One region of the Citrobacter sp. FDAARGOS_156 genome, then DNA from elsewhere that is predicted to be linked to it. Evidence: predicted binding sites of a transcription regulator. Region 1 holds the regulator's gene; each other region holds the start of a gene.
What was found. Region 1 encodes sigma-54, which starts transcription at its own class of promoters, with help from an activator protein. Its sites were predicted from a motif close to GTTGGCACANNTTTCGCTNT; they were not measured.

Region 1 (4,252 bases):
CTGGCAAAAGATTTCGTCGTCCTTACCGGTAAGGCTTATCTGGAACAACTCGATAGCAACATCACGGGCGATAAGATCACCTATCTGGTAAAAGAACAGAAAATGCAGGCCTTCAGTGAGAAAGGCAAACGCGTCACCACCGTTCTGGTTCCGTCGCAATTGCAGGACAAAAACAAGACCAAGGCTCCGGCAGAGAAAAAAGGTAACTGATTCGTTATGGCAACATTAACTGCAAAGAATCTTGCAAAAGCCTACAAAGGCCGTCGTGTGGTGGAAGATGTCAGCCTGACCGTCAACTCCGGGGAGATCGTCGGTCTGCTCGGCCCTAACGGTGCGGGCAAAACAACAACCTTTTACATGGTTGTCGGCATTGTCCCGCGCGATGCGGGCAACATTATCATTGATGACGAAGATATCAGTCTGTTACCCCTGCATGCGCGTGCCCGTCGCGGTATCGGCTACTTACCGCAGGAAGCCTCTATTTTTCGTCGCCTGAGCGTATTTGATAACCTGATGGCGGTACTGCAAATTCGTGACGATCTTTCCAGCGAGCAGCGTGAAGATCGCGCCAATGAGCTGATGGAAGAATTCCATATCGAACATCTGCGTGACAGCCTTGGACAGGCACTCTCCGGTGGGGAACGCCGCCGTGTGGAGATCGCCCGCGCACTGGCCGCTAATCCTAAATTTATCCTGTTGGATGAACCCTTTGCCGGTGTTGACCCAATTTCCGTCATTGATATCAAACGTATTATTGAACACCTGCGCGACAGCGGGCTTGGCGTGCTGATTACCGACCATAACGTGCGCGAAACGCTGGCTGTTTGTGAGCGCGCCTACATTGTGAGCCAGGGACACCTGATCGCACACGGTACGCCGACAGAAATCCTGCAGGACGAGCACGTTAAACGCGTATACCTTGGGGAAGACTTCAGACTCTGATAGGGTAGTAGACTTCACGTCACCGCAGGAGACAACAACTCTGAACATGAAGCAAGGTTTGCAACTCAGGCTTAGCCAACAACTGGCGATGACGCCTCAGCTACAACAGGCTATCCGTCTGTTGCAGTTGTCCACGCTGGAACTTCAGCAAGAACTTCAGCAAGCGCTGGAAAGTAACCCACTGCTCGAGCAAACCGATCTTCACGACGAAATTGATACCCAGGAAAAGCAGGATAGCGAATCCCTCGATACGGCTGACGCACTCGAACAAAAAGAGATGCCAGAAGAGCTGCCGCTGGATGCCAGTTGGGATGAGATTTACACCGCAGGGACGCCGTCTGGCACCAGCGGGGATTACATTGACGACGAACTGCCTGTGTATCAGGGTGAAACCACGCAATCGCTGCAAGATTACCTGATGTGGCAGGTGGAACTGACCCCATTCTCAGATACCGATCGTGCTATTGCCACGTCAATTGTGGATGCAGTCGACGAAACGGGCTATCTCACCGTCACGCTGGACGACATTCTCGACAGCATGGGCGATGACGACATCGGTATCGATGAAATCGAAGCCGTGCTTAAACGCGTTCAGCGTTTTGATCCCGTGGGCGTGGCGGCAAAAGATCTCCGCGACTGCTTACTGATCCAACTTTCACAGTTTGATAAAGTCACGCCGTGGCTGGAAGAAGCACGCCTGATCATCAGCGATCACCTTGATCTGCTCGCCAACCACGACTTCCGCACCCTGATGCGCGTAACCCGACTGAAAGAAGATGTGCTGAAAGAAGCCGTCAATCTTATCCAGTCGCTTGACCCAAGACCTGGACAATCTATCCAGACCGGTGAACCAGAGTACGTCATCCCGGATGTGCTGGTGCGTAAGCATAACGATCGCTGGGTAGTCGAACTCAACAGTGACAGCATTCCGCGTTTACAGATTAACCAACACTACGCCGCCCTGTGCAATAACGCGCGCAATGATGCTGACAGCCAGTTCATTCGTAGCAACCTGCAGGATGCAAAATGGCTGATTAAAAGTCTGGAAAGCCGCAATGACACGCTATTGCGCGTTAGCCGCTGTATCGTTGAGCAACAGCAAGCCTTCTTTGAGCAAGGCGAAGAGTATATGAAACCGATGGTTCTGGCCGATATCGCCCAGGCCGTCGAGATGCATGAATCGACCATTTCCCGAGTGACCACGCAAAAGTATCTGCACAGTCCGCGCGGCATTTTTGAATTGAAGTATTTCTTCTCCAGTCACGTTAACACTGAAGGTGGAGGCGAAGCCTCTTCTACAGCTATCCGCGCATTGGTGAAGAAATTAATTGCTGCGGAAAACCCCGCGAAACCGCTGAGTGACAGCAAGTTAACCTCTATGCTGTCAGAACAAGGTATCATGGTGGCACGCCGCACCGTTGCGAAGTACCGAGAGTCTTTATCCATTCCGCCGTCTAACCAGCGCAAACAGCTGGTTTGACCCAACCGATAAGGAAGACACTATGCAGCTCAACATCACTGGAAATAACGTCGAAATCACTGAGGCCCTGCGCGACTTTGTCACCACAAAGTTTGCCAAGCTTGAGCAATATTTCGACCGGATTAATCAGGTCTATATTGTGTTGAAAGTGGAGAAGGTCACACACATCTCGGATGCAACACTGCATGTGAACGGTGGCGAAATTCATGCCAGCGCGGAAGGTCAGGATATGTACGCCGCCATTGACGGTTTAATTGATAAACTGGCTCGGCAGTTAACAAAACATAAAGATAAACTGAAACAGCACTAACTTGTCCGGGCAGTTAGCGGGTGCAGGACGGCCTGTTGTGCAGCACAACGGGCCATTTGTACAGTTAGCGCTTAGGTGAAATTATGACAAATAACGATACGACTCTACAACTGAGCAATGTTCTTAACCAGGAATGTACGCGCGCGGCCGTTCACTGCCAAAGCAAGAAACGCGCACTGGAAATCATCAGTGAACTGGCGGCCAAACAACTCAGCTTGCCTCCTCAGGTGGTATTTGAAGCCATTCTGACGCGCGAAAAAATGGGCAGTACCGGTATTGGCAATGGTATTGCCATTCCGCATGGAAAGCTGGAAGAAGACACCCTGCGTGCAGTTGGTGTATTTGTTCAACTTGAAACGCCAATCGCGTTCGATGCCATTGATAATCAACCCGTCGATCTGCTTTTCGCCCTGCTGGTCCCGGCGGACCAAACCAAGACGCATTTGCATACATTGTCACTGGTTGCCAAACGCCTGGCAGATAAAACCATCTGTCGTCGCCTGCGCGCCGCACAGAGTGACCAGGAGTTGTATCAAATCATCACTGACACCGAAGGTGGACAGGATGAAGCATAACAACCCAATGGCATCCTTTTCTGTCGTTGTGAGGAGAAACAGTACATGGTACTGATGATCGTCAGCGGTCGTTCAGGGTCAGGTAAGTCTGTCGCCCTGCGTGCGCTGGAAGATATGGGTTTTTACTGCGTGGATAACCTTCCCGTCGTGTTGTTGCCCGAACTGGCTCGAACCCTCGCCGATCGCCAGATATCTGCGGCTGTCAGCATTGATGTGCGCAATATGCCCGAATCCCCGGAGATTTTTGAGCAGGCCATGAGTAACCTGCCTGAAGGCTTCTCACCGCAACTGCTGTTTCTTGATGCCGACCGTAACACGCTGATTCGCCGCTACAGCGATACGCGCCGTTTACACCCGCTGTCCAGCAAGAACTTGTCTCTGGAAAGCGCTATCGATAAAGAAAGCGATTTACTGGAGCCGTTGCGTTCACGCGCTGACCTGATCGTAGACACCTCTGAAATGTCTGTGCACGAGCTGGCGGAAATGTTACGTACCCGACTGCTGGGCAAACGTGAACGTGAATTAACGATGGTATTTGAGTCCTTTGGCTTTAAACACGGAATCCCTATTGATGCGGATTACGTCTTTGATGTCCGTTTCCTGCCTAACCCGCACTGGGATCCAAAGCTACGTCCGATGACCGGTCTGGACAGGCCCGTCGCGGCCTTCCTCGACAGACACACAGAAGTACACAATTTTATCTACCAGACTCGCAGCTATCTTGAGCTATGGTTACCCATGCTGGAGACCAACAACCGCAGCTACCTCACTGTAGCCATCGGCTGTACCGGCGGGAAACACCGTTCGGTGTATATTGCAGAGCAACTGGCAGACTACTTCCGCTCACGCGGTAAAAACGTGCAGTCACGCCATCGTACGTTGGAAAAACGCAAATCATGACCGTGAAGCAAACTGTTGAAATCACGAATAAGCTGGGCATGCATG
Region 2 (4,252 bases), 550 kb from region 1:
AGCTCCAGAGTGCCGTAACGTTGCCACACAAGGTAGCAGGCAACCGCCAGCAGCAGCGTACCAATACGTCCCAGCGCAAACCACAGTTTGCCTTCTTTACTGCATCCGGTGAGGAACACAGCACACAGCGCCATGATTTCCGCCATCACCACCAGCGTACCGAGGTTGCTGGCAACCACCGCACATACCGCCGCGGCCATCAGCAGATTGACCAGCAGGCCGTTAGCTAAAACCAGCGGATGACGATGCCAGTCAATGTTGTACAGGCTGACAAACAGACCGCACAGACCCAGCGTAATCAGCCAGATAGCGTTCAGTGGCGTCATTTGCAGACTGTGACCAATAAACGGCATCACGCCGCTGACCGCCAGCCCATTAATCAGTACGCTAAAACCCGCAGCCGCCGTATACAGGCTGCCCACTGCACCGCCAACCCCGGCAATCCAGCCACTCAACGATTTATGAAATGAAAACAGAAATGCCAGAACCGCCGCCGCTGTAAACCAGGCCACGCCGCTGTTAATTAGTGAAATTGCGCTCATTTTGCATCCCCACTCTGAGCCTGCTGAAACAAGGTGAGATCGCCGAAATCGGTGTTGAAAGTCAGCTCACGCTTACGTTTGCTGGCGCGGGCGATATCCATGTTGCTCACCAGGTGCAGGGCTTTGGTTGGGCACATGCGCACGCAGGCCGGACCAAGCTCGTCAAAACTGCACAGATCGCATTTCACCGCGATGGCGCGAACGCCCGGAACCCAGTCCAGCAGCGTGCTCACACGCGCAGGCGCCGGCGGAGCCGGAGGCGCTTTTGGCGTATTGGCGTTCGCCGGGATGTGCAGCGGACGGCTGCCGGAAAACTCTATCGCGCCGAACGGACAGGCAATCCCGCACAATTTGCAGCTGACGCACAGGCTTTCATTCAGCTGTACGGCGCCATCGACACGGTTAATCGCATTAACCGGGCAAACGGTGGCGCAAGGCGCATCTTCACACTGGTGGCAAAGCTGCGGCGCGGATTCTTTTTCATTTAACATCACTTTCAGGCGCGGCATTGACTGCAGGCCATGCTGGCGATGTGTCTCTGAGCAGGCGGCCTCACAGGTGTGGCAGCCAATGCAAAGAGTGGAGTCAGCAATTACAAAACGATTCACCAGGCATTCCTCAGGTGATAGTCATTTTTGACGAAAACATGTCTGCGAAATGTCATTTCGACATTTTTCGACATGCCCATTCCCTAAACTGTCGTGACGCAGAATGAAAGCGCATCATGACAAAACTGGGCAGCACCCGAGGCTTAAGCCGGGTTATGTCCTTCAACCAGCTGGCTTAAATTCACCGGCATATTGTTTTCAACCGCGGTGTACAAGCTGTCGTAGACGCTGGCGATTTTTTCGAGATAGTGCTCCAGCACCTGCTCGCGATCGCGGTTGCTGATACGCTCATCGACTTTACCGTCGAGGGTCAACTCTGCTTGTGCAATCAGTTGCTTATCATCACCATCTTTTGTTTCGACGTAGTACTCGATGGTGTGGCTATTGAAGCCGTCCGCCAGCGTGACGTAGATAGTGAAGTGTTCAAAAAGGACAAAGCACAAATCCTTGTCCGGCGCGCAGCTCATCGCATGATGCAAACGCGCTTTTGACAGGGTGATCCCCTGAACCAGCGAGTTGCAGTAGATACGCCACTGGTCCTGTAGGCGACGATGCCGTTCAGCGATGTAATCGGCTTTTTCGCTTATTTCCCAAATAGTCATGTCAGGTTACCCGTTTAGCAGAGATGAACAGCCTTAAGCACATTTCATGCCAAAATTAAATTACTTAATTTTCATATAGATAAAAAACCAAAGGCGGGTGACGACATGTCATTTCGTCATCGTCGTCATTGTCACGAATGAAAAAATTCAACCTGGCATGCTTATTGCTTTTGATACGGCAACTTCACAGGAGGCGGTATGCACGAAATAACCCTCTGCCAACGGGCACTGGAATTGATTGAACAACAGGCCACGCAACACGGTGCTCAGCGAGTAACTGGGGTCTGGCTCAAAATTGGCGCATTTTCTTGCGTAGAAACCAGCGCTCTCTCCTTTTGTTTTGATCTGGTATGCCGCGGGACCCTTGCAGAAGGTTGTAAACTCCACCTCGAAGAACAAGAAGCCGAATGTTGGTGCGAATCTTGTCAGCAATACGTCACGTTACTGACGCAACGCGTGCGCCGATGTCCGCAATGCAACAGCGATATGCTGAGAATTGTGGCCGATGACAGCTTACAGATTCGACGTATTGAAATAGATCAGACTCCAGCGCCGGATGGCGACGCCTAAGCGTCTTATCCAGCCTACACAAAGGGCTCGTTTGTAGGCCGGATAAGGCAACGCAGCCATCCGGCAACAGATGTATCGCAAGTAAAAAGATCAGGAGTGAGCGATGTGTACGACATGTGGTTGCGCTGAAGGCAACCTATATATAGAGGGTGATGAGCATAATCCCCACTCGGCGTTTCGCAGCGCGCCATTTGCCCCAGCGGCTCGTCCAGCGCTGAATATTACCGGTGTGAAGACCTCAAATTTCACACCGAGCCAGACCGACGAAGGCGATTTGCACTACGGTCACGGTGAGGCTGGAACCCACGCACCAGGTATGAGCCAACGCCGTATGCTGGAAGTGGAAATTGACGTACTGGACAAAAACAACCGCCTGGCCGAGCGCAACCGTGCCCGCTTTGCGGCCCGTCAGCATCTGGTGCTGAACCTTGTTTCAAGCCCGGGCTCCGGTAAAACCACACTGCTGACCAAAACGCTGATGAAGCTGAAAGATAGCGTGCCGTGCGCCGTTATCGAAGGTGACCAGCAGACGGTGAACGATGCTGCCCGTATTCGCGCCACAGGTACGCCCGCCATTCAGGTCAACACCGGTAAAGGTTGCCACCTTGACGCACAAATGATTGCTGACGCCGCGCCGCGTTTGCCGCTTGACGATAACGGTATTTTGTTCATTGAAAACGTCGGCAACCTGGTGTGCCCGGCCAGTTTCGACCTCGGCGAACGTCATAAAGTCGCCGTGCTTTCCGTCACCGAAGGTGAAGACAAACCGCTGAAATATCCGCATATGTTTGCCGCCGCATCGCTGATGCTGCTCAACAAAGTGGATCTGCTGCCGTACCTCAATTTTGACGTAGATAAGTGCATCGCCAGCGCCCGGGAAGTGAATCCGGAAATTGAGATCATCCTGATTTCCGCCACCAGCGGCGAAGGGATGGATCAATGGCTGTCATGGCTGGAGAATCAGCGATGTGCATAGGTGTTCCGGGTCAAATCCGCACCATTGATGGCAACCAGGCAAAGGTCGACGTTTGCGGTATTCAGCGCGACGTCGATCTGACGCTGGTCGGTAGCTGTGATGAAAAGGGTGAGCCACGCCTGGGCCAGTGGGTACTGGTTCACGTCGGTTTCGCCATGAGCATCATTAATGAAGCAGAAGCGCGCGACACGCTCGACGCGCTACAAAACATGTTTGACGTTGAGCCGGATGTCGGCGCGTTGCTGTATGGCGAGGAAAAATAATGCGTTTTGTTGACGAATACCGCGCACCAGAACAGGTGATGCAGTTGATAGAGCACCTGTGTGAACGTGCTGCACTCCTCCCCTACACGGCTGAACGCCCGCTGCGCATCATGGAAGTTTGTGGGGGTCATACCCACGCAATCTTCAAGTTCGGTCTCGACCAGTTACTGCCTGAAAACGTCGAGTTTATTCACGGTCCAGGCTGCCCGGTGTGCGTTCTGCCGATGGGCAGAATTGACAGCTGTGTCGAAATCGCCAGCCACCCGGAAGTGATTTTCTGCACCTTTGGCGACGCGATGCGCGTCCCGGGTAAACAAGGTTCTCTGCTACAAGCCAAAGCGCGCGGCGCGGATGTCCGTATCGTCTATTCCCCAATGGATGCGCTGAAGCTGGCCGAGGAAAACCCAACGCGCAAAGTGGTGTTCTTTGGCCTGGGTTTTGAAACCACCATGCCGACAACCGCCATCACTCTGCAGCAGGCCAAACAGCGCGATGTGCAGAACTTTTACTTTTTCTGCCAGCACATCACCTTGATCCCTACGCTGCGCAGCCTGCTGGAACAGCCGGACAACGGTATTGACGCCTTTTTAGCACCAGGCCACGTCAGCATGGTGATTGGCACAGATGCCTATAATTTCATTGCTTCAGACTTCCATCGTCCGTTAGTGGTCGCCGGTTTTGAACCGCTCGA
Region 3 (4,252 bases), 710 kb from region 1:
GTTCGTCGTCATCGATGAATTCCAGAGCCTGCTCCAGAGTCATCTTAACCGGCGGAACCAGAACCGTTGCTTCGTCAGTACCGGACGCACGCATGTTGGTCAGTTTCTTACCGGTCAGGCAGTTTACAGTCAGGTCGTTAGAGCGGCTGTGAATACCGATGATCTGGCCTTCGTAAACTTCAGCACCGTGACCCAGGAACAGCTTACCGCGGTCCTGCAGGCTGAACAGTGCGAACGCAACTGCTTTACCCTGGCCGTTGGAGATCAGTACGCCGTTCTGACGCTGACCCACATCACCCGCACGAACATCGTCGTAGTGGCTGAAGGTGGAGTACAGCAGACCGGTACCGGAAGTCATGGTCATGAATTCTGAACGGAAGCCGATCAGACCACGGCTTGGGATCACGTAGTCAAGACGTACGCGGCCTTTGCCATCTGGATTCATGTTTTTCAGGTCGCCTTTACGCTCACCCAGAGCCTGCATGACAGAACCCTGATGCTGCTCTTCGACGTCCAGCGTTACGTTTTCGAACGGCTCTTGTTTACGGCCATCGATTTCGCGGAAGATAACTTTCGGACGGGAAACCGCCATTTCGAAACCTTCACGACGCATGTTTTCAATCAGAACAGACAGGTGCAGCTCACCACGACCGGATACACGGAACGCATCCGCATCTTCGGTTTCTTCAACGCGCAGCGCAACGTTGTGCACCAGCTCTTTGTTCAGGCGGTCAAGGATCTGACGAGAGGTAACATATTTACCTTCTTTACCACAGAACGGAGAGGTGTTTACGCAGAAGAACATGGTTACGGTCGGTTCATCAACGGACAGAGCCGGCAGCGCTTCGACGTTCTGCGGATCGCAGATGGTGTCGGAGATGTTCAGTTCACCCAGACCGGTGATCGCGATGATATCGCCGGCTTCAGCAATATCGCTCTCGATACGTTCCAGACCCAGATGAGTCAGAACTTTACCGACTTTACCGTTACGGGTTTTGCCTTCGCTATCAATGATAGTGATCTGCTGGTTCGGTTTAACTTTACCGCGTTTAATGCGGCCGATGCCGATTACGCCAACGTAGTTGTTGTAGTCCAGCTGAGAGATTTGCATCTGCAGCGGGCCATCAAGGTCTACGTTCGGAGCCGGTACACGATCAACAATAGTCTGATACAGCGGAGTCATGTCTTCAGCCATATCTTCGTGATCCAGACCTGCGATACCGTTCAGCGCGGAAGCGTAAACGATCGGGAAGTCCAGCTGTTCGTCGGTAGCGTCGAGGTTAACGAACAGGTCGAATACCTGATCAACAACCCAGTCAGGACGCGCGCCAGGACGGTCAACTTTGTTGATAACAACAATTGGCTTCAGGCCATGGGCAAAGGCTTTTTTGGTCACGAAGCGCGTCTGCGGCATCGGACCATCCATTGCATCCACCACCAGCAGCACGGAGTCGACCATGGACATTACACGTTCAACTTCACCACCGAAGTCGGCGTGCCCCGGGGTATCAACGATGTTGATACGGTAGTCATTCCATTTGATAGCGGTGTTTTTAGCGAGGATGGTAATCCCACGCTCTTTCTCCAAATCGTTGGAGTCCATCACGCGCTCTTGGGTTTCAGCACGTGCATCGAACGTACCGGATTGTTGGAGCAGCTTGTCTACCAGGGTCGTTTTACCATGGTCTACGTGCGCGATGATGGCGATGTTACGCAAATTTTCGATCACAACTTTGCCTCAGGCATTTTAGAAATAGCGCGTTATTGTACACGGATTAATCGCAGTACAAAACAGGATCACAAACATCCTCCGCAAACAAGTATTGCAGAGTTTCTTTGTGATCACATTCACGGAGCGTTAAAAGGGGTAATCTGACATGCTTTGCACCAATATGGTGCTTAATGTTCACATTAAAGCACTATAATGGTGCAATACAACCTTCATGGTGCAGCCCCTTTGCACGATAGTGCGCATGATAACGCCTTTTAGGGGCAATTTAAAAGTTGGCACAGATTTCGCTTTATATTTTTTACGGCGACACGGCCAATTTTTGCAGAATTGAAGACTTCGTTACCACGACGACCATGACCAATCCGGGAGAGTAAGTATGTCCGCTGAACACGTTTTGACGATGCTGAACGAACACGAAGTGAAGTTTGTTGATTTACGCTTCACTGATACCAAAGGTAAAGAACAGCACGTCACTATTCCTGCTCATCAGGTAAATGCCGAATTCTTTGAAGAAGGCAAAATGTTTGACGGCTCCTCAATCGGTGGCTGGAAAGGCATTAACGAATCAGACATGGTTCTGATGCCAGATGCGTCTACTGCACTCATCGACCCGTTCTATGAAGAGTCTACCCTGATCATCCGTTGCGATATCCTGGAACCCGGTACGCTGCAGGGCTATGACCGCGACCCGCGCTCCATCGCAAAACGCGCTGAAGAGTATCTGCGTTCTACCGGCATCGCAGACACCGTTCTGTTCGGGCCAGAGCCAGAGTTCTTCCTGTTTGACGACATCCGCTTCGGCGCATCTATCTCCGGTTCTCACGTGGCTATCGATGACATCGAAGGCGCATGGAACTCCTCCACCAAATACGAAGGTGGTAACAAAGGTCACCGTCCTGGCGTGAAAGGCGGTTACTTCCCGGTTCCTCCGGTAGATTCTTCTCAGGACATCCGTTCTACCATGTGTCTGATCATGGAAGAAATGGGCCTGGTTGTTGAAGCGCATCACCACGAAGTGGCGACCGCTGGCCAGAACGAAATCGCGACCCGCTTTAACACCATGACCAAAAAAGCGGACGAAATTCAGATCTACAAATACGTTGTGCACAACGTTGCGCACCGTTTCGGTAAAACCGCGACCTTTATGCCAAAACCGATGTTCGGTGATAACGGCTCCGGTATGCACTGCCACATGTCCCTGTCCAAGAACGGCGTAAACCTGTTCTCTGGCGACAAATATGCGGGTCTGTCTGAGCAGGCGCTGTTCTACATCGGCGGCGTAATCAAACACGCTAAAGCGATCAATGCCCTGGCTAACCCGACCACCAACTCCTACAAGCGTCTGGTCCCAGGCTACGAAGCGCCGGTAATGCTGGCTTACTCTGCCCGTAACCGTTCTGCTTCTATCCGTATTCCGGTTGTTGCTTCCCCGAAAGCGCGTCGTATTGAAGTGCGTTTCCCGGACCCGGCTGCTAACCCGTACCTGTGCTTCGCAGCGCTGCTGATGGCTGGTCTTGACGGTATCAAGAACAAGATCCACCCGGGCGAAGCCATGGACAAAAACCTGTATGACCTGCCGCCGGAAGAAGCGAAAGAGATCCCACAGGTTGCAGGTTCTCTGGAAGAAGCACTGAAAGAACTGGATCTGGACCGTGAGTTCCTGACTGCAGGCGGCGTGTTCACCAATGAAGCGATTGATGCGTACATTACGCTGCGTCGCGAAGAAGATGACCGTGTGCGTATGACTCCGCACCCGGTAGAGTTTGAGCTGTACTACAGCGTTTAATTTAACTTTTACACTCTCACATAAAAACGTGCAGAGAATGTAATAACCAATGGATTTCTTGCTACAGCAAGGCAGCAATTGAGTGAATCCCCGGGAGCTTACATAAGTAAGTGACTGGGGTGAGCGAAAGCAGCCAACACAGCTGTCGGGAGAAAGACGAAGGTTTTAGTTGCCGTGGAACTTTTAGCCCATCCCAGGATGGGCTTTTTTCTCCACTAACAACCTGCTTTTTCGCGCTTTTTTGATGTAAAAAGCTATAATGCACTAAATTGGTGCAATACTTTTCAGGAGACTGCTGAATGGCAACCGGCACGCTGCCCGATGCTGGGCAGATCCTCAATTCTTTAATCAACAGCATTTTGCTCGTCGACGATGAGCTGGCGGTACATTACGCCAACCCAGCGGCACAGCAGCTGCTCGCCCAAAGCTCCCGCAAACTGTTTGGGACACCGCTTCCCGATCTGTTGAGTTATTTCTCCTTAAACATCGGACTGATGCGAGAGAGCCTGGAAGCAGGCCAGGGCTTTACGGATAACGAAGTGACGCTGGTGATGGACAGCCACTCACATATCCTCTCAGTGACCGCTCAGAGGCTGCCTGATGGCCTTATCCTGCTGGAGATGGCGCCAATGGATAACCAGCGCCGTCTGAGTCAGGAGCAGCTCCAGCACGCCCAGCAGATTGCCGCCCGCGATCTGGTGCGCGGTCTGGCGCACGAAATCAAGAACCCTTTA

Region 2: a site for sigma-54 is predicted at 1,904-1,923, ahead of hypA (hydrogenase maturation nickel metallochaperone HypA). Genes of this name have one in related genera too.
Region 3: a site for sigma-54 is predicted at 2,004-2,023, ahead of glnA (glutamate--ammonia ligase). Genes of this name have one in related genera too.

Annotation. Positions count from the first base shown of each region.
Region 1 covers NZ_CP014030.2:4,448,713-4,452,964, forward strand. Annotated here, with positions in the region: gene lptA (lipopolysaccharide ABC transporter substrate-binding protein LptA) at 1-210, shown strand, start outside; gene lptB (LPS export ABC transporter ATP-binding protein) at 217-942, shown strand; gene rpoN (RNA polymerase factor sigma-54) at 989-2,422, shown strand; gene hpf (ribosome hibernation promoting factor) at 2,445-2,732, shown strand; gene ptsN (PTS IIA-like nitrogen regulatory protein PtsN) at 2,816-3,307, shown strand; gene rapZ (RNase adapter RapZ) at 3,353-4,207, shown strand; gene npr (PTS phosphocarrier protein NPr) at 4,204-4,252, shown strand, end outside.
Region 2 covers NZ_CP014030.2:3,899,559-3,903,810, forward strand. Annotated here, with positions in the region: gene hycC (formate hydrogenlyase subunit 3) at 1-542, opposite strand, end outside; gene hycB (formate hydrogenlyase subunit HycB) at 539-1,150, opposite strand; gene hycA (formate hydrogenlyase regulator HycA) at 1,294-1,752, opposite strand; gene hypA (hydrogenase maturation nickel metallochaperone HypA) at 1,951-2,322, shown strand; gene hypB (hydrogenase nickel incorporation protein HypB) at 2,426-3,298, shown strand; gene hypC (hydrogenase 3 maturation protein HypC) at 3,289-3,561, shown strand; gene hypD (hydrogenase formation protein HypD) at 3,561-4,252, shown strand, end outside.
Region 3 covers NZ_CP014030.2:428,124-432,375, reverse strand. Annotated here, with positions in the region: gene typA (ribosome-dependent GTPase TypA) at 1-1,729, opposite strand, end outside; gene glnA (glutamate--ammonia ligase) at 2,109-3,518, shown strand; gene glnL (nitrogen regulation protein NR(II)) at 3,818-4,252, shown strand, end outside.